2 regions of the Pseudoalteromonas maris genome follow, and region 2 is predicted to be linked to the other one. Evidence: predicted binding sites of a transcription regulator. Region 2 holds the regulator's gene; the other holds the start of a gene.
What was found. Region 2 encodes FliA, which starts transcription of late flagellar genes. Its sites were predicted from a motif close to CTAAAGNTNNNNNNNNNNNNGCCGATA; they were not measured.

Region 1: the regulator FliA is predicted to act here: its motif matches at 6,184-6,210, upstream of AAEU32_RS06595 (DUF5610 domain-containing protein).

The regions. Positions count from the first base shown of each region.
Region 1 covers NZ_JBMMUF010000003.1:346,698-357,270, reverse strand. The annotation lists gene AAEU32_RS06635 (UPF0149 family protein) at 1-398, shown strand, start outside; gene AAEU32_RS06630 (hypothetical protein) at 464-661, opposite strand; gene AAEU32_RS06625 (hypothetical protein) at 665-1,009, opposite strand; gene ccoG (cytochrome c oxidase accessory protein CcoG) at 1,230-2,663, shown strand; gene AAEU32_RS06615 (serine/threonine protein kinase) at 2,665-3,642, shown strand; gene AAEU32_RS06610 (thiol:disulfide interchange protein DsbA/DsbL) at 3,678-4,298, shown strand; gene AAEU32_RS06605 (thiol:disulfide interchange protein DsbA/DsbL) at 4,314-4,946, shown strand; gene trmA (tRNA (uridine(54)-C5)-methyltransferase TrmA) at 4,997-6,094, opposite strand; gene AAEU32_RS06595 (DUF5610 domain-containing protein) at 6,280-7,401, shown strand; gene AAEU32_RS06590 (OmpA family protein) at 7,771-8,835, shown strand; gene acnB (bifunctional aconitate hydratase 2/2-methylisocitrate dehydratase) at 9,098-10,573, shown strand, end outside.
Region 2 covers NZ_JBMMUF010000001.1:390,915-401,487, reverse strand. The annotation lists gene flhF (flagellar biosynthesis GTPase FlhF) at 1-436, shown strand, start outside; gene AAEU32_RS01960 (MinD/ParA family protein) at 429-1,289, shown strand; gene AAEU32_RS01955 (RNA polymerase sigma factor FliA) at 1,304-2,026, shown strand; gene cheY (chemotaxis response regulator CheY) at 2,067-2,450, shown strand; gene AAEU32_RS01945 (protein phosphatase CheZ) at 2,469-3,224, shown strand; gene AAEU32_RS01940 (chemotaxis protein CheA) at 3,240-5,483, shown strand; gene AAEU32_RS01935 (protein-glutamate methylesterase/protein-glutamine glutaminase) at 5,496-6,623, shown strand; gene AAEU32_RS01930 (flagellar motor protein) at 6,616-7,380, shown strand; gene AAEU32_RS01925 (OmpA family protein) at 7,384-8,358, shown strand; gene AAEU32_RS01920 (ParA family protein) at 8,355-9,140, shown strand; gene AAEU32_RS01915 (chemotaxis protein CheW) at 9,137-9,922, shown strand; gene AAEU32_RS01910 (chemotaxis protein CheW) at 9,979-10,473, shown strand; gene AAEU32_RS01905 (DUF2802 domain-containing protein) at 10,477-10,573, shown strand, end outside.

The DNA of each region.
Region 1 (10,573 bases), on a different contig from region 2:
TTATTGCTGAGCAGGTGTACGAAACGGGGTTCAATTTAGCGCAGAACATCCACTTTCACCGCCATTGGCATGAAAACCTAACGACGGGTAGTGATGCACAACTATGGGCCAGCGGTTTCAATCAGGGGGTGAGCTATTACCTTGAAGGATTGATGACCGCCCCTGCGATTGAAGAGCAAACCAAAGACATGCTCGCACATGCGGTATCTGTGCTGGGGATGTTTAGCGCACAAGAACAATTTATTCAGCAAGCACAAAATAACCAGCAATCACAGCAAGCGTTTCATGATGCCATCATTGATTTGATGGGCGATTTTAGCCTTGGTTTTGCAGAGCTAGTGGAACTTGCGGCAGTGCAAAGTGGCTTGTTTGATGAAGAGGGTGATTGGCAAGGCTAATACCATTGGTACAAGCTTTTTTATCACACAAAAAATGGCGGGTTTAATGCTCGCCATTTTTGTCTTTATCCCAGTTGCAGCAGCACGTCAGTACAGCCCTTTTGACATTGGGCGCGCGCATAACCAGGCTCACTCAGTACCAGCTTGATTTCCTTATTGCACGTAGGGCATACAACGGTTTTGCCCTTGGAAAGTTGCTGTAACAGGCGTTTTTGCTGTGCAAATGAATCTGCCTGTTTTTTATTTAACGCTGAAAAATCCATCGCTTATTTAGGCACCGCGGCAATGATTTGGCATATTTGCAGTAAGTCATCACCGTAGAAGAATTCGTTTAACTCTTTGTTGATACAATATTGTTTTTCCCAGCGAAACATGTTGGCGTTGGTACGCAAATTTTGCGTGATATGGATGTCTTGTTCTGAGTTAAGTGAAATCGCATCGCGGATGCTCGCCAACGCCTTTTTTGCTTTCACTTCGTGTTTAACCTGACTTGATTCACTTAAGTCGGTCATGACTGTACCAAGCAGCTTGTCTCTTGGTTCCTTGATCACAGGGTGGTCAATACTCATCAGTGCAAATAACACAATTACGAACAGTAATAGCTTTTTCATGGAAAAACCTTGATCTAGTTGGCCTTCTTGTCGCGCTTAGTTTAGTAAACTCTAGGTTTTAAAAGCAAGCAACATCATGCGCAGTGACTAAAATTAAAACGCGATGCGTACATCATTTTTAGGTGTGAGTTGGTATAATCGCCACAGCATGTGCGGCTTGCGTCACTTATGGCTGTACCTGAAATATTTTTTAAGGTTAGTGGGGAAGTAAGGATTTAAAATGGATAAAGAGCAGCAAATTAAGGTTAAAAACATTCCCAGCGATGTGAAAATTGAAAAACCAGCTGGGGCTCAATACGACAGATTTAATCCACGAAACCGAATTTACGTCCGAGCAGTTACCGGATTGCACCAAATCCTCAGACATCGCATTGGTCTAGTCGGCATGTTGGCGTTTATGTTGTTGCCTTGGATTAATTACAACGGTCAGCAGGCGGTGTTATTCGATCTGTTCAATCAGCAGTTCACTATCTTCGGCCTCACTTTTTGGCCTCAAGACCTTACCATTCTCGCGTTTATCTTCATGATCGCTGCTTTTGCTCTGTTTCTCGTGACGACGTTTTACGGGCGTGTATGGTGCGGATACACCTGTCCGCAAACGGTGTGGACCTTTATCTTTATTTGGTTTGAAGAAAAACTCGAAGGCACAGCAAATCAACGTAAAAAGCTCGACCAGCGGCCAATGGACTTTGATAAATTCTGGCGCAAATCAGCTAAACACGGTAGCTGGATTTTATTCTCTTTGTACACTTCCATTACTTTTGTTGGCTACTTCACGCCGATACGTGAACTGGTTGTCGACTTTGTTACTTTTTCGGTGGGTGGCTATGCGCTGTTGAGCATCATTGTATTCACTTTTTGTACGTATGGTAATGCGGGCTGGATGCGCGAAATAATGTGCTTACACATCTGCCCTTATTCGCGTTTCCAATCAGCGATGTTTGATAAAGATACGTTTACGGTCAGTTATGACGCTAAACGAGGCGAGAGTCGAGGTCCCCGTGGGCGCAAACAAGACCCTAAAGAGTTGGGTTTAGGTGATTGTATCGACTGTAATCTGTGTGTGCAGGTCTGCCCTACAGGAATCGATATCCGTAATGGCTTGCAGTATGAGTGTATTAACTGCGGTGCATGTATTGATGCCTGTGACGGGGTGATGGATAAAATGAATTACCCTCGAGGTCTTATTTCTTACACCACAGAGCGCAACTTAGAGGCATCGGCTGAAAAAACCAAGCCAGTACGCGGCAAGCTCATCGGTTACTCAATTATACTGTTGGTGTTAATTGGTGCACTGGGCACAAACATTGCCATGCGTGTTCCTATGGACTTAGACATTATTCGCGATAGAAATCAGTTGTACCGTACTAACTTCGACGGTCTGGTGGAAAACACCTACACCCTCAAGGTGTTGAACAAAGCACAAGTGGAGCAAAACTTCCGAGTGGCAATTAACGGTTTGGAAAACTATCAAGTAATCGGTCAACTTGAGTTTTCAGTGGCGCCAGGACGCTCTCATGATGTTCCGTTGTCGGTCATTATCGACCCCTATGATTTGAAAAAGCCAGTGACCGAGTTTGAGTTTGTGTTATCTACCCTTGGCGACCCTGATACGCAAATCAAGCAAAGCAGTAACTTCTTTAAGGCGCGCTAATGTGAGTGAGTTTAGTTTTGCCTCGTTAACGCCAGATACGATTCTAGATGCCCTCGACAGCGTGGGCATTTATGCCGAATCTGGGTTACTCGCTCTCAACAGTTATGAAAATCGAGTTTATCAATTTATGGCTGAGGATAAGCGCCGCTATGTAGTGAAGTTCTATCGCCCAGAGCGTTGGAGCAATGAGCAAATCCTTGAAGAGCATAACTTTAGTGCTGAATTGATGGCTGCTGAAGTGCCGGTTGTCGCGCCTCTTAAACTTAACGAAAGCACCTTGTTTGCACACCAAGGATACCGCTTCACCTTGTTTCCTAGCGTGGGTGGCCGTCAATTCGAGATGGATAACTTGGATCAGCTAGAACAGCTTGGACGTTTAATCGGACGTATGCACAGTGTTGCCAAAGCAAGGGCGTTTACAACCCGACCGACCTTCAGTTGCGACGAATACCTACATCAAGCGCGTGTTCATTTGCAGCAAAGTAACTTGGTGAGTGACGCGATGTCAGTGCCTTTTTACACTGTGCTCGATCAAGTTATCGACAAAGCTGGCAAATTATACGAAGGAGTTGATAGTATTCGACTCCATGGAGATTGCCATGCTGGCAACATTTTATGGTCAGCCGATGGTACGCTGACGTTTGTTGATTTAGATGACAGTCGCCAAGGACCTGCCATTCAAGACTTGTGGATGATGCTCAGTGGCGATAGACAGAATCAATTGCTACAGCTTGATACCCTAGTGTGTGGGTACGAAGAGTTTGCAGATTTTGACCATAGTCAATTACGCCTGATTGAACCGCTGCGGGCAATGCGCATGGTGCATTACATGGGCTGGATTGCTAAACGATGGAGCGATCCGGCATTTGAACGGAACTTTTCGTGGTTCGCACAAGACAAATACTGGGAGCAACAAACCTTGGCCTTAAAAGAGCAGCTTGCTGCACTCGATGAAGCGCCCTTAAAGTTATTGCCCTAGTTAAGATGTAATACTGGATTTGTATAGAGACGATTATGATAAAAACACTAACGCGTTCGTTGATTTTACTTTGTTTACCATTAGCCGCATTTGCTGCTGAATTTAAAGCGGGTGAACATTACCAAGTGCTAGAGAGCGAAGCATCAAAAACGGATAAAGTAACTGAGTTTTTCTCTTTTTACTGCCCTCACTGTTTTAAATTAGAACCCATTGTTGGTGCTCTTGAGTCATCTCTTCCTGAGGGAGTGCCGCTAGAGAAAAGTCACGTAAACTTTTTGCGCATTGATAAAGCCGCGCAAAACCGTTTGACCTCAGCGTACTTAATTGCACAACAAGAGGGCAAAGGCGAAGAGGTTGCGGCGGCTATCTTTAATAGCATTCACATGCAACGTGAACCACTGCAAACGCAAGAGTCAGTAGAGCAGTTGCTAGCCAATGTAGGGATCAGTGCTGAAAAATATGCGATGTTGTCATCAAGCATGCCTGTTATTTCAGGTGAGCAGGCAGCCATTGCCGCACAAGAAAAGTTTACCAAGCTAGGAGCGTTAACGGGTGTGCCGACCATTATCGTCAATGATAAGTACAAAGTGCAGGTGCATACCTTGCGCTCTCAGCAAGAACTGAACGAACTTGTTAAACATTTATTAGAAAAATAACCCGGAGAATAAGGTATGAAGAAGTTTATTGCCCTAGCCATGATGGCACTGGCACTACCTTTGACCGCAATGGCGGCACAGTTTGAAGAAGGCACACATTATGAAGTGGTGTCAGAGCGCGCAAGTCGCAAACCTGAAGTAAAAGAGTTCTTTTCATTTTACTGCCCGGCGTGTAATGCGTATGAAGGTCTGCTGTTAGATGTTAAGCCTAAACTCGACAGTGAGGTTAAATTTAAGCGTAGCCACGTAAACTTTATGGGCGGGCGTTCAGCAGAGAACCAAGATATGCTTTCACAAGCACTTGCGACCGCTGATGTGTTGCCACAAAAAGAGCAGCTTGTTGGTGCTATTTTTAGCCATATTCACACCAAGCGCGCTAAGTTTAATGAAGTTGCTGATGTAAAAGATATTTTCGTAGCAAATGGCGTAGACGCTGACAAGTTCGACAAGCTGTTCTCTGGTTTTGCTGTGCGCACTAAAGCCTCTAAGATGCAGCGCGATCAAGAGTACTTTAAGAGCAAAGGTGCGCTTTCAGCCGTACCAACGTTTATCGTCAACGGAAAGTACCGTTTGATTCTTGGTCGTGAATCAGGTGTGACTGAGCCAGACGATATTGCAGCGTTAATTAACTTCTTATCGAAAAAGTAATTGCCGTTGAGATTAAAAAAAACCGCATCACTGATGCGGTTTTTTTATGTTTATTTTCGCGTGAGATAAACACCCGATTCCACATGATGGGTATACGGGAATTGATCAAAAATAGCGAAACGAGCAATTGTGTGAGTTTGACTGAGTAGCTCTAAATCTCGCTCCAGAGTGTCTGGGTTACAAGAGATGTAGATAATGTTGTCGTACTCGCTGGTCAATTTGCACGTTAGCTCATCCATGCCAGCACGGGGCGGATCTACCAAAATTGTTTGACAGTTGTAACTGTGCAAATCAATGTCACCTAGACGCGAGAAGGTCCTCTCCTTGCGCATGGCTTGGGTGAATTCTTCAGAGCTCATGCGAATAATATCTAAATTATCCACCTTGTTAGCCGCGATGTTGTATTGCGCCGACTTTACCGATGATTTAGAAATTTCAGTGGCCAGCACTCTCTCAAACGACCCCGCAAGAGCAATAGAGAAGTTGCCATTGCCGCAATACAATTCGAGTAGGTCATTACTCAGTGGCGCGCAAATATCTTGTGCCCACGCCAACATCTTTTCGTTCACCTTGGCATTAGGTTGCGTAAAACTGTTTTCAACTTGCTGATAGGTATACTGCTGGCCGTTTACGTCGAGTTGTTCAATGACATAATCATTGCCCAGCACATGCTTTTGCTTTCGAGCACGGCCGATAAGCTCTACGTTAAACGTTTTTTGGAGACGGTTTTGCAGCGCATTTGCTTCTGCTAGCCATTGCTCGTCCAACTGCTTGTGATAGAGCAAGCTTACTAAAGCATTGCCACTTAGCGTGGTAAGGTAATCGATTTGAAACAGCTTGCGACGCAAGATTTCATTGTCTTTGAGTTGCTCAATCATAGCTGTCATTAACTCATTAATGAGCTCTGCGCCTGGATCAAACGTATCTACTCTTACTTTCTCTTTCGTTTGCTGATCAAACATGATGTGGAAAAGATCATCACCTTCATGCCAAACGCGAAACTCAGCCCGTTGACGATAGTGCTTCGGTGCAGAAGCATACACTTCCACTTGTGACACTCCAAAACGTGCAAACTGCCCTTGAATGCGTTGCTCTTTTTGGGCTAATTGCTGATCGTACTCGGACGTATTGATTGCGATAACTGGCATGAACACCTCTACTAAATTAACTGCGCCGCTATTGTAGGAGGCTAACGGTAATTGTCCAGCGTCAAACACGAATAATTTGTGTGTTTTTTCTACAGTTTTACTCAAAACAGCCGATATACTGATTATATAGTCCGTTACAGGAGCGTGCGTCAGTGCTTTGAAAGCACTGGCTTGGCGAAGACGTTATGAAAGTAAATGATATAAATCAACTGTTTAACCCTGCTGGCAAGGGGGTTAAACAAAGCACAGGCAAGATGAGCCCTGTGGCACTCGAGCAGTTGTCTCGTTTAGACAGTTATTCGGGTAATCGTCAGCAATTAGGTGCTAAGGTGCTTGAAGACAAGCTTGCGCAGGCCCTTGGTATGGAGCCAAAGCAGCAAAAAGAGCAAAAGCCACTTTTTGACTTTGAAGCGATTGTTAAAAACGTTCTTAAGTTTGTCACCAGTGCTGTGAATAAAGCGAAAGCTGAGGGTGCGTCAGATGAAAAACTTACGAGCATGTTGGAGCAGGCCCGCAAAGGGGTGCAAATGGGCGTGGATGACGCAACCTCGGAGTTGGATGAATCTGGGGTGCTCAATGACGAGATAAAAGAAGGCATTGCCAAATCGCAAAAAGGCATTAATGAGGGCATTGATGAATTTGAAAAGTCTCTCTTTGGTGAGCAAGAAAAGACTAAAGGCGTATTGGTAAGTCAGGCGCGCTATATGAGCATGATGAATAACGCCGAGTATCGTTTTACAACCGCTGAGGGTGACGAAGTGACTATTAGCTTGTCACAAGATTATGAAGCGGGTGCGGCTGCAGCTCAAGCTAATGGGAACAACGGGAAATCGGGCTATGCACAAGGTCAGTATGAGCAAAAGCAGCTGTCGTTTAATTTGTCGGTTAATGGCGAGTTGAACGAAGCGGAGCAGCAAGCTGTGAATGACATGATGAGTGAGCTCCAAGGAGTGAGCGAAGCGTTTTTCAGTGGCCAGTACGATAGTGCGTTCGCACAGGCGCAAGAGTTGAAGCTCAGTTCAGAGCAGTTGGTCGGATTTGCGATGGACCTGACCCAGACAAAGACCCGTGCGGCGATCCGCGAATATGAACGTGCGGCACCTGCAAAAGAAGTAGCAAAAGAACTGCAGCCATTTAATGACAAACTTAAAGATGCGTATGATCAAGCGGGTACGTTAGGGTTAGAGAATGAGCTGTCGGGCTTATTGCTGTGGTTAAACCAAGATAAAGAGCAAGAGCAAGTACAGGCGTTTATTGATTACACCCGAGCTATGTTTGATAAGCTGGGCTCATTACTTGAACAGTAAGCCTTTATAATTGTTTAAAAAAGCACTCTTTGGAGTGCTTTTTTGTTATTTGTCGCGTTCTTTTCCAAAAATCGTACTTTAATACTAAAATCAGCTTATATTCAGACAGATAATGTTTTACTATTTGTACCCAATTGAGTTAACGGTTTGTTTGCTCAATTAGACTACACTCTAGTGTACTAGCCTGTTAGACGGATTTAAGCCAGGTGGATAGCAGTCCGCTTAAGACAAAAGCAAAAAGAGCCGACTAATAGATATTAAGAACAGGATAACTTTAAGTAAGTGGCTATATTAACTTACTTCAGGTATCGCAACACCGTATTGGGTTGGTGAATACTTGATTGATAATCATAAAATGGGATGGAAACAATGAAAATCAAATCACTTTCTGCTGCTATCGTTGTCGCATTGGCTTCTCAAGTTGCCATTGCTGAAGAGCAAAAACACCCAGAGCAAGGCCTGCACATTGGTGTGTTTGGCGACTATTTCTTTGCTGATTGGGACAATATTCAAGGTGCGCCAGCTGCTGTTGAGCTAGGCGAGTCTCTTGGTTATGGTGCTGAAGTGGGCTATCGCTTTAACGAATACTGGACTGCACGTCTAGAATTCACAGCACTTGAGCTAGATAAAGAAAATACAGCAAACCACAAAACAGGTGAGCGTTGGGGTGGTGACTTCCTTTATCACTTTAATGACATGTTCTATGGTGTGATCGGTGCGAAAAAATTTGATGTATACGACGATTTCAACGCGGCTAACTTAGGCTTTGGTTTCCGTAACCACCTAAATTACAACTGGGCATTATTTGGTGAAGCAAACTATTACGAAGGCTTAAACCAGAATCACTCTGACTTTGGTTTGAAGCTAGGTCTGAGCTATCACTTCGGTGATGAGCCGGCAGAACCAGCACCTGCTCCAGCGCCTGTTCCAGTTCCAGTTGAGCCAGAGCCAACTCCAGAGCCTGTAGACTCAGACAAAGACGGGGTAATGGATGCAGACGATAAGTGTGCCGATACTCCAATGGCTGATGCGGTAGATGAGTCTGGTTGTACTCGCTACATGGAAAAAGGTGAAACAGTGAGCCTAATGGTACGTTTTGCTCACGATGGTTCATCTGTGAACCAACGTTATGCTGACGATATCCAAAAAGTTGCTGACTTCATGACTAAGTACCCTGAAACTGAAGTAAAACTAGAAGGTCACGCTTCAGCAGTGGGCGATGCGGGTTACAACAAAGTACTTTCTAAGAAGCGTGCAGACAAAGTAGCTGCTCAGCTTGTTAAAGATGGTATCTCTGAATCACGTATTGAAACAGTAGGTATGGGTGAAGAGCGTCTACTTAACCCAGCAAATACGGCTGAAGCACATGCTGAAAACCGCCGTGTAGAAGCACATATCTCAGTAACAGAGCGTGTTGCAATTAAACGTAACTAAGCGCTTTTAGTTTTCGTTACGTAATTTTAAAGCCCAGCTTATGCTGGGCTTTTTGCAAATAATTCTTAATCAATATTCATAACTCTATAGTTGATGAATAACCTACATTCATCAAATTTATAGTGACTATATGTTAGTTAGGCAAAAGGGCTAATTTTCTTCTACCTTTAAAGCCTTTATAATTGCTATCGTGTCAATTTTCTACAAGTAGGCTAATGCATAGTTTTGCAACCTACTTTCACGTCACCAAGAGGGCATAATTGTGCTTCAAGAATATCGTAAACATGTTGAAGAGCGTGCAGCCCAAGGTATTGTGCCTGCACCACTAGATGCTCAGCAAACTGCTGACCTTATCGAATTAATTAAAAATCCACCGGCAGGTGAAGAAGAGTTCATCATGGACCTTCTAGTAAACCGTGTACCGCCAGGTGTTGATGATGCTGCTTATGTTAAAGCAGGTTTCCTAGCTGCTGTTGCAAAAGGTGAAGCTCAGTCTCCACTAATCAATAAAGAAAAGGCGGCGGAACTACTTGGTACTATGCTAGGTGGTTACAACATCGAACCTATGATTGCACTACTTGACGACGAAGCACTTGCGCCTATCGTTGTTAAGGGTCTTTCACACACGTTACTTATGTTCGACGCTTTCTACGACGTAGAAGAAAAAGCAAAAGCGGGCAACAAGTTTGCTCAGCAAGTCATCGAATCATGGGCAAACGCTGAGTGGTTCCTTGAAAAGCCACAGGTTCCTGAGAAGATTTCAGTAACAGTATTCAAGGTTACCGGCGAAACGAATACAGATGACCTATCTCCAGCACCAGATGCTTGGTCACGTCCTGATATTCCACTACATGCTTTGGCAATGCTTAAAAATGAGCGCGATGGTATCAACCCAGATAAAGCAGGTGAAGTTGGTCCAATTTCACAGCTAGAAGAGCTTAAGACCAAAGGTCTTCCTCTTGCATACGTGGGTGATGTTGTTGGTACTGGTTCATCACGTAAGTCAGCGACAAACTCTGTGCTTTGGTTCATGGGTGATGACATTCCTCACGTACCAAACAAGCGCGTTGGCGGTGTATGTCTTGGCGGTAAAATTGCGCCAATTTTCTTCAACACGATGGAAGACTCTGGTGCACTACCTATCGAGCTGAATGTTGATGACATGAACATGGGCGACCAAATCGATATCTTCCCATACGAAGGTGTTGTGAAGCGTCACGGTACTGATGAAGTAATCTCTACATTCAAGCTTAAATCAGACGTAATTCTAGATGAAGTACGCGCTGGTGGTCGTATTCCACTGATTATTGGTCGTGGTCTTACAGACAAAGCTCGTACATCACTAGGTATGGAAGCAGAAGATATTTTCCGCAAACCTGCACTTATCACTGATTCTGGTAAAGGCTTTACCCTAGCGCAGAAGATGGTAGGTAAAGCATGTAACATGCCTGGCGTACGTCCTGGTCAATACTGTGAGCCGAAAATGACGACTGTTGGTTCGCAAGATACAACAGGTCCAATGACGCGTGACGAACTAAAAGATCTAGCATGTTTAGGCTTCTCAGCTGATTTAACAATGCAGTCTTTCTGTCACACTTCAGCATATCCGAAGCCGATTGACGTGAAAACACACCACACTCTTCCTGATTTCATCATGAACCGTGGCGGTGTATCGCTACGTCCAGGTGACGGTGTAATTCACTCTTGGCTAAACCGTATGCTTCTACCTGATACTGTA
Region 2 (10,573 bases):
TAAGCGTCTAGTATTAATTGACACAGCAGGTATGAGCCAACGTGATTTACGTTTAAGCGAACAATTGAACACGCTAATGCGCAGTGCATCAGCCGATATTCGCAGTTATTTAGTACTCAGTGCCACAGCCCAACATGAAGTGTTGCAAGAGACTATTAAGCACTTCAAAAAAGTTGACTTAAGTGGTTGTATTTTCACCAAACTTGATGAAAGTCTAAGTTTAGGTGAGATTATTAGTGTAGCGATTCAAAATCGCTTGCCAATAGGGTATCTTACTAACGGCCAGCGCGTTCCAGAGGATATTCGCGTAGCAAACTCAGAAAAAATGGTTAGAAAAGCTGAGCAATTGTTTATTAAACGTCAAAAATCAAAACAAACAGCGGCTCCAATGGGGCGTCAGTCAGTGGCGCCACAAGCAGTAGGAATGTATGATTAACACAGTACACGATCAAGCAAGCGGCCTTCGAAGAATGAATCAAAATAACAGTCAAGGCGTAAAAGTAATTGCAGTCACCGGGGGTAAAGGTGGCGTGGGCAAAACCAATGTCTCGCTCAACTTGGCCATTGCCATGGGGCAGCAAGGAAAGCGCGTGTTAGTGCTCGATGCTGACTTGGGGCTGGCAAACTGCGACGTTATGCTTGGTCTTCGCGTGGAAAAGAACCTTTCTCATGTATTAAGCGGCGAGTGTGATTTAAGAGATATCTTGGTCACAGGCCCTGCGGGGATCCAAATTGCCCCTGCGACCTCAGGCTCACAAAGTATGGTTGAGCTGACGCCTGCGGAACATGCAGGCCTTATTCGCGCATTCAGCGAACTTGATAGTGACTTCGATGTATTAGTGGTAGATACCGCAGCGGGTATATCTGACATGGTACTGAGCTTCTCACGTGCCTCGCAAGATGTGCTAGTCGTCGTGTGTGATGAGCCAACATCAATCACCGATGCTTACGCCCTTATTAAAGTGCTAAGCCGAGAACACGGTGTGTACAAATTTAAGATAGTTGCCAATATGGTTCGCAGCCTTCGTGAAGGGCAGGACTTATTTGCGAAGCTGTCCAAAGTAACCGATCGATTTTTAGATGTGGCCCTCGAGCTGGTGGCAACTGTGCCCTACGATGAAAACATGCGTAAGGCGACGCGTCGTCAAAAAGCCGTGGTGGACTTTTTCCCCAACTCGCCAGCATCAGTCGCCCTCAAAAACTTGGCAACAAAAGCACTGAAGTGGCCCATTCCAAATCAGCCATCGGGTCATCTCGAGTTCTTTATTGAGAAATTAGTTAATAACTAACGGTTAATTCCAGTATGAATAGAGTCGCCGGGTATCAGCAGCAACAACAGCTTAACTCTCTTGTCGAGCGTCATGCGGCGTTGGTCAAACGCGTTGCGTGCCACTTGCTAGCGCGCTTACCTGCCAGTGTGCAACTGGATGATTTAATCCAATCTGGAATGATAGGCCTGATCGAAGCGTCAAAAACGTTTGATGCAACAAAAGGCGCCAGCTTTGAGACCTTTGCTGGTATTCGCATTCGTGGCGCGATGCTTGATGAGATACGCCGTGGTGATTGGGCGCCGCGTTCTGTGCATCGCAATAGCCGTGCTGTGGCACACGCTATCAACGAGCTCGAAGGGCTATTAGGACGTGAACCTAAAGACATTGAAGTAGCTGAAAAACTTGATATTTCCCTTGATGAATACCATCATATTTTAAACGATGTAAATTGTTCAAAAGTGTTGGGCATTGAGGATTTGGGTGTGGATGAGGACGTTATTCACACTCACAGTGACCAATCTGATGCAACGAAGCCATTTAACAGTGTTCAGGGGGAACGTTTTAATGCCGCCCTTGTTGATGCGATTAAGTCGCTACCTGAACGTGATGCGCTCGTGCTGTCGCTGTATTACAACGATGAAATGAATTTAAAAGAAATAGGACAAATACTGGACGTAAGTGAGTCCCGTGTAAGTCAGATACATGGTCAGGCAATGATTAAGCTCAAAGCGAAAGTCAGTGACTGGGTCAATTAGTAGTAAATAAAAATAGGTTCATACCTCACTGGAGGATACTTTGGATAAGAACATGAAAATTCTTGTGGTTGATGACTTTTCAACGATGAGAAGAATCATCAAAAACCTTTTACGTGATTTAGGTTTCACAAACGTACAAGAAGCTGATGATGGCAGTACAGCGTTACCTATGTTGCAAAATCAAGAGTTTGATTTTGTGGTAACTGACTGGAACATGCCAGGTATGCAGGGGATTGACCTATTACGCGCTATTCGTGCTGATGATAACCTAAAACATATTCCTGTGTTGATGGTAACTGCTGAAGCGAAAAAGGAGCAGATCATTGCTGCTGCGCAGGCAGGCGTAAACGGATACATCGTAAAACCATTTACCGCAGCGACATTGAAAACCAAGCTGGATAAAGTGTTTGAGCGTTTAGGTTAACCATTTAAGGAGAGGTATATGTCGGCTCCCGCTGCACCTCACATTACCCTAGAGCAAGCTAAACAGCTCGTCACTTTTCTTGAGCAAGGTGAGCAGGAAAAAGCTGATCAGCTAATCCTTGATGCTGCTTCTAAGGAGCAGTCTGAACTGTTTGCTGAAGTGGGGAAACTCACTCGGCAGTTGCATGAGTCATTGAAAAATTTCCAACTTGATACGCGTATCAATGATTTGACTCAAGAAGCCATTCCTGATGCCAAGCAGCGCCTCAATTATGTCATCGAGATGACAGAGCAGGCAGCCAATAAAACCATGGACGCTGTGGAAGCAAGCTTACCTATCGCAGAGCAATTATCTACCGACCTGCATCAGATTAAGCCCAGTTGGGATAAGTTGATGCGTCGCGATTTGGATATCGGTGAGTTTAAACAATTATGCCATTTGCTCGATGGCTTCATGACTCGCTCACAAACCAGTACCTTAGAGTTGCACGATTTACTCAATAACGTACTGATGGCGCAGGACTACCAAGACCTTACAGGCCAAGTAATTCGTCGCGTAATGGAGTTAGTGCGCGAAGTGGAAGACAGTCTTATCCACATGTTAAAGGTATTTTCTGGCGAAGACGTTGACGTCAATACTGCTGAGCGCAACAAGCCAACCACCCCAGTTGAAGGCGAAGGCGCTGAAGGGCCAATTATCGATAGTGAAGCCCGAGATGACGTGGTATCAGGGCAAGATGAAGTCGATGATTTATTGTCGAGTCTGGGATTCTAAGAGGAGAGCGGTTGCATGAGCTTTGAAGTAGATGAAGATATTTTACAAGACTTCCTTGTTGAAGCGGGTGAAATATTAGAGCAGCTGTCAGAACAACTGGTTGAATTAGAAAACAATCCAGACGACAAAGATTTGCTCAATGCTATATTCCGAGGGTTCCACACCGTGAAAGGTGGTGCGGGCTTTCTTGGTATGAACGAATTGGTCGATGCCTGTCACGGTGCTGAGAATGTCTTTGATATTTTACGCCAAGGCAAAAGACAGGTAACTGCTGAGCTGATGGATGTGATCCTTCAAGCGCTAGACACCATTAATGAAATGTTCGCGCACATTCAAGCGCGAGAGCAACCAGACCCTGCGGATCCACACCTACTCGAAATACTACATCAACTTAGTGAGCCAGAAGTTGCGGGGGAGCAAATTGTTGCTCCTGCGGCAAGTGAGCCTCAAGAGGTTGAAGCAACACCTCCACCTCCTGAAGATGATGACGTCGATTTGGGATTCGGCGACGATATCCTTTTCGATATGGATAGCGGTGACACGAGCGATGATGGCATAGATGAAATCACCGAAGAAGAGTTTGAGCATTTATTAGATGAGCTTCACGGGGCAGGAAAAGGGCCATCAGTAGACGCTCCGCCGTCAAGTAACGACAGTGGCTCAGATGATGACATTACCGATGATGAGTTTGACTCCCTTCTTGATGAGCTTCATGGCCCCGGTAGCTTTGGGACAATCAGTTCAGAGCAAGAGTCAGCTCCACCTGCTGCCCCAAGTGAGACGTCAGATCAGAGTACACAAGCAAAAGATACAGACGGTGGTGATGAAGAAATCACTGAAGATGAATTTGACGCGTTACTCGATGAGCTGCACGGAAAGGGCAACGCCCCTAGTGTTATAGAGAGTAATGAACAAGCTCAAGCGAGTGAAGCGCCCAAAGCTGCCAGTTCAGCGCCTGAACAAGCTAAGCCAGCACCGGCAGCTAAAGCGCCAGCACCAGCTCCAAAACCCGCACCTGCTGCCAGTGATAAAGCAGCAGATGCTAAAAAGGCACCTGCCAAAGCGGCCCCAGCTGCGCAAGCTGAAACCACAGTTCGTGTTGATACCAAACGACTCGACCAGATCATGAATATGGTGGGTGAGTTGGTACTAGTGCGTAACCGCCTAGTCACTTTAGCGAACAATACCAGTTCAGAAGAAATGGGTAAGGCGATTTCAAATCTTGATGTAGTCACTGCTGACTTGCAAGGTGCGGTAATGGCTACCCGCATGCAGCCAATCAAGAAAGTGTTTGGTCGCTTCCCTCGCGTGGTCCGTGATTTGGCTAGAAGCTTACAAAAAGACATTTCACTCGTACTTGAAGGTGAAGAGACCGATCTTGATAAGAACTTGGTTGAAGCTCTGGCCGATCCACTTGTTCACTTAGTACGAAACTCTGTTGACCACGGTATTGAGATGCCTGATGTACGTGAGCAAGCGGGTAAGTCACGAACCGGTTTAGTGAAACTGTCAGCATCACAACAAGGTGATCATATTTTACTGAGTATTGAGGATGACGGCGCCGGTATGGACGCTGAAAAACTCAAGAAAATAGCTATTAGCAAAGGGGTTATCGATCACGACCAAGCGGCGCGTTTGAGTGATACTGAAGCTTATAACCTGATTTTTGCCCCTGGTTTTTCGACTAAAGAGGAAATCTCAGACATCTCTGGGCGTGGTGTTGGTATGGATGTGGTTAAAACCAAGATCAGCCAGCTCAATGGCACCATCAACATTCAGTCGCAGCTTGGCGAAGGCACGCGTTTGGATATCAAAGTGCCATTAACACTCGCTATTTTGCCAACCTTGATGGTGGTTATTGGCGAGCAAACATTTGCCTTACCTTTGGCTGCGGTCAGTGAAATTTTCCACCTCGATTTGACCAAAACAAATGTGGTCGATGGTCAGTTAACGATTATTGTGCGTCAAAAGGCCGTGCCACTGTTCTACCTCGAGCACTGGTTAATCAAAGGCGCGGACCGTACTCAGCGCAAGGCGCAAGGCCACGTTGTTATTGTGCAAATCGGCACCCAGCAAGTAGGTTTTGTGGTCGACTCGCTCATCGGGCAAGAAGAGGTTGTTATTAAACCATTGGATGCGTTGCTTCAGGGTACGCCTGGTATGGCGGGCGCTACAATCACCTCTGACGGTGGTATCGCATTGATTTTGGATGTTCCGAGCATGTTAAAACACTATGCCGGTCGTTCGAATGTAAATTAAATAGAGTAACGCATGGCTGTAAAAGTATTAATAGTCGATGATTCCAGCTTCTTTCGCCGCCGAGTCACTGAAATATTAGAAGGTGACTCGCAAATTGAGGTGATAGATACTGCGGTAAATGGCAAGGATGCTGTAGAAAAGGCAGCAGCATTGCGTCCTGATGTGATCACTATGGATGTGGAAATGCCAATTCTTGATGGCATTTCGGCTGTTAAACAAATTATGGCTAAGTCGCCAACGCCGATTTTAATGTTCTCGTCTTTGACCCGTGATGGCGCAACGGCAACCCTCGATGCGCTTGACGCTGGAGCGCTGGATTTTCTCCCTAAAAAATTTGAAGACATCGCACGCAATAACCAAGATGCCATTGAGATTTTAAGACAGAAGGTCAAAGAGCTTGGGCGCAGAAGAATGTCGCGTTTGAGTCGTCCTGTGTCTACTGCGTTTACGCCAGCTAAGCCACTAGGTACTCCAAGTACAAGTGCGCCCAGCAAACCTAGTGCATTTCAAAGTGCGCCAGAGGCAACATCCTCAAAGAGTCAGTTTCGCCCATCTGGGAAACGATACCGTTTGGTGGCTATAGGCACCTCGACAGGTGGGCCTGTTGCCCTACAAAAAATACTGACCCAGTTACCAGCTGACTTCCCACTGCCTATTTTATTGATTCAGCACATGCCGGCAGCATTCACTCCAGCATTTGCTCAGCGTTTAAATAACCTGTGCAAAATAGAGGTCAAAGAGGCTGCGCAAGGAGATAAGCTCAGACCAGGAGTAGCCTACCTTGCACCCGGTGGTCAACAAATGATGTTTGATGGTCGTTCTGCATCACCGTCTTTAAAAGTATTCGTAGATGATAACCCCCGCACCACCTATAAACCGAGTGTAGATATTACCTTTGCCAGCAGTGCCAAACAATTTGGTGCAGATGTGTTGGCTGTAGTATTGACCGGAATGGGCGCTGATGGCCGCGAAGGTGCGCGTATGCTCAAACAACAGGGGGCAAAGATCTGGGCTCAAGATGAGCAATCGTGTGTTGTATATGGTATGCCACAAGCAATTGCTAATGCAGGGTTGCATGACCATCAAGTGGCGCTTGATGATGTAGCTGACCACTTAGTTAAGGAAGTGATGCGTGGATAAACTCTCCCTGATAGGTCTCATTGTTGCACTTGGCGCTATCATTTTCGGCTACGCGCTAGAAGGTGGTGTCATCTCAGGGTTACTGCATGGACCGGCGTTTGTTATTGTGCTTGGCGGTACAGTAGGGGCCGTAATGCTGCAATCGCAATTACCTACGTTTAAAAAAGCGCTCGAGATTTTTAAGTGGGTATTTTGGCCACCACAATATGATATGCAAGCAGGTATTGAGCAAATTAAATCTTGGACCAGTACCGCGCGACAAAAAGGTTACCTCGCCCTTGAAGAGCAAGCGCTCACGGTTGAGGACCCATATGCCGCCAAAGGGCTAAGCCTGCTGATTGACGGCTCGCAAGAAGATAGATTACGCGATACGTTAGACATTGAATTAACGCTAGAGCGTGAACGTTTACTTGACGCTGCCCGAGTTTATGAGGCCATGGGTGGTTATTCGCCAACCATAGGTATTTTGGGGGCGGTGTTAGGACTTATTCAAGCCATGGCGTACATTACTGAACCAGAGAAACTTGGCGTGGGCGTAGCCACCGCATTCTTGGCAACGATTTACGGTGTGGGTTTTGCTAATTTATTGTTTTTGCCGGTGGCTAATAAGCTCAAGCAAATCATTGAAGAAAAAATGCAATATCACGAACTCGTAGCAGAGGGGATCGTGGCGATGCAAATTGGCGAGTCACCCGCCAATATTGAGTTGCGATTAGAGGCTTACCTAGCTGAGCGCCATGTAAGCGCAGGGTATTAACCCATGCGTCTACGTCATCGCAGAGGTCATGCCAAGGAGTCCCAACATACCCATCGTTGGTTAGTGTCTTATGCAGACTATATGACCATTATGTTTGCCTTTTTTGTAGTCATGTACGCGATAGCTATCAATAATAAAGACGAACAATTTGCTGTGTTTTCGCAAACCCTAGAACAAATTTTTGATAAAGCCACTAACATCAAAGCCGATGATGGTAATAACGTTTCTACCGACGGCTTATTGCCCATGCCTATACCACCTACTGATGATGTTCTCCACGGCGAGAGTGTGCAACCAGAGTCGCCGCAAAGCAGTAAAATCTTACCTGAATACACCGACATGAGCTTAGTATCACAGCAGCAAATGGGTGAGCCACTCGATAGTTTATTGGATAAATTTACAGGCGCGTTACTGAATGAAATTCGCCAAGGTGATGCGCAGATAGAGCTTAATGAAGATTGGCTTACTATCGAAATGAGTTCTGGGATGTTATTCCCAAGCGGCAGTGCTACTGTGACTAACCAAGCGCAGGGTGTAATCGCGCGCGTGGCCGACGTGATCCGTCCTATGCGTAATTATTTACGGATTCGAGGCTACACTGACAATTTGCCGATTCGTAATGAGTTATTCAGTTCAAACTGGCAACTTTCTGCAGCGCGTGCGGCCGAGGTAGTAAAGCAGTTACAGATTCACGACATCACGCCAGCACGCATGGCGCTTGAGGGGTATGGTCAGTATACGCCCTTTGGTGACAATGAGACCGAACAGGGGCGGGCGCAAAACCGTAAGGTTGTGATAGCGGTTTCTAAGTATGCGCTGCCAGAGCCTGAGCAAAGCCAAGAGCAGGTGAGCCAAGAGCCAGAGCAGGCAAAACAGCCTGAACTAGAAATACCGAGCGAAGATAACACTATAAAAATAATACAGCTGCCCCATGGCGGCATACGAATTACTACGCGCAGTGAGGGTAATGAGCAATGAAGGTTTGGACGGTAGCCAACCAAAAAGGGGGCGTTGGCAAAACCACCACCACAGTAACATTAGGTGGCCTACTCGCCGAGCAAGGCAAACGTGTGCTGCTAATTGATACCGACCCACATGCATCACTCACTTACTATTTTGGCATCGACTCTGAGCAAGTAGAAATAAGCGCGTACGATGTTTTTACCCGCGGTAAAGACATGCAAGCCGAAGAAATTTTACAGGCATTTAGCCCAAGTGGCGTCGACAATATTGATATCCTGCCTGCAACCATGTCTATTGCAACCTTAGATAGGAGCATGGGAAATAAAAACGGCATGGGCCTAATTCTCAAAAGGGTTCTGGCTAAAATCAGTGATTATTATGATTATGCCATTTTAGACTGCCCCCCCGTACTTGGGGTGCTTATGGTGAACGCGTTAGCCGCGAGTGAGCGAGTTCTGATCCCCGTACAGACTGAGTTTTTGGCGCTCAAAGGGTTAGATCGCATGATGCGCACTATGGAGTTGATGCAGCAAAGCACCAAAGGCAATGCGTACACGCATACTGTGGTTGCGACTATGTACGATAAGCGCACTAAAGCGTCTTTAGAGGCCTACAAAAAGCTGCGAGCCACCTACCATAATAATGTCTGGCCAGGGGTTATTCCTATTGATACCAAGTTTCGAGACGCCAGCTTAGCGCAACAGGTTCCGAGTCAACACTGTGCTAAGTCACGAGGCGTTCAAGCCTATCGCGCCTTACTCGATTACTTGCAAAATGGTCGGAGTGTGCAGCTATGAGTGGCGTTAACGATAAAGTGATGCGCCAATATTTAGACGCACTATTGACCGAAGACGAGCAGCCACAAAAGGCCCCAAGCGCGACACCTAAACAAGTAACCCCAGTGGCAACGCATGTTGAAGACAAGCCGACTGTCCTAAAAAATAAGCCGATAGAGCAGTTACTAGCACAGGTTAAAGAACCAGAACCTGCGCCGCAACAACAACCTGAAGTTGATACCAAAGCGCCTACATCTCAAGATGAAGCGCAACAAGATCAAGAAGTTAATGTACAAAGTGCCCCGCCACCTGTACAACCTCTTAGGGCGCCACAAGCGGCTCGTGAGCAATACATGGAAGGTGAGTTTCAGGCTTTGTTCTTTGATGTGGCTGGGCTTACTTTGGCGGTGCCACTTAAATCCCTTGGCGGTATTCATCAGCTTGGCGAGGTGAATCAACTCTTTGGTAAGCCAGCTTGGTTCAAAGGTGTGATGGTGAATCGCGATGAAAAAATACACCTAGTTGATACTGCTCGTTGGGTAATGCCAGAAAAATATGACAAAAATTTAGAACAAGCATTAAACTATAAGTATGTGATTATGCTCGGAGAATCCCAGTGGGGGCTCAGTGCCGAGAACTTAATCAATAACGTCACATTAAAGAGTGAAGATGTAAAATGGCGTAAAAGCCATGGCAAGCGCCCCTGGCTTGCTGGCGTTATTAAAGACAAAATGTGTGCCTTGATAGATGTAGAGAATTTACAGCTGCTACTAGAGCAGGGCTTTGACAGTCAAGCACAGTAACAAATAAACAATATTGCAACCCACCGCGTATGTAAGGCGGTAACATGGAGCTTAGTATGAGCGAAGAGAGAAAAGTATCAGCGCATGATGTCGACAGCAGTGATGAAATATTGCAATGGGTAACCTTTCGACTCGAGCAAGAAACCTATGGCATCAACGTGATGCAGGTTCAAGAGGTACTTCGTTATACCGAAATCGCCCCAGTGCCAGGCGCGCCTAATTATGTATTAGGTATCATAAACTTGCGTGGTAACGTAGTGACGGTTATCGACACTCGGGCACGATTCGGTTTAGTGGATGCTGAAGTCACAGACAACTCCCGTATAGTGATTATTGAAGCTGAAAAGCAAGTTATTGGTATCTTGGTTGATTCGGTCGCGGAGGTTGTATATTTGCGCAGTTCAGAAATTGACAGCGCGCCGAATATTGGCACTGAAGAAAGCGCTAAGTTTATCCAAGGTGTGTCGAATCGTGACGGTGAATTGCTGATCCTCGTTGATCTCAACAAACTTTTGAACGATGAAGAATGGGACGAGTTGAGTAATCTCTAAACCATGAAAGATGCAAATACTGTTTTAATGATTGCCGCGGGAATTGTGTTGTTTCTCGCGGTTTTGGTATTCGTTGTTTGGGCGCGTTTATCTCGCTTAA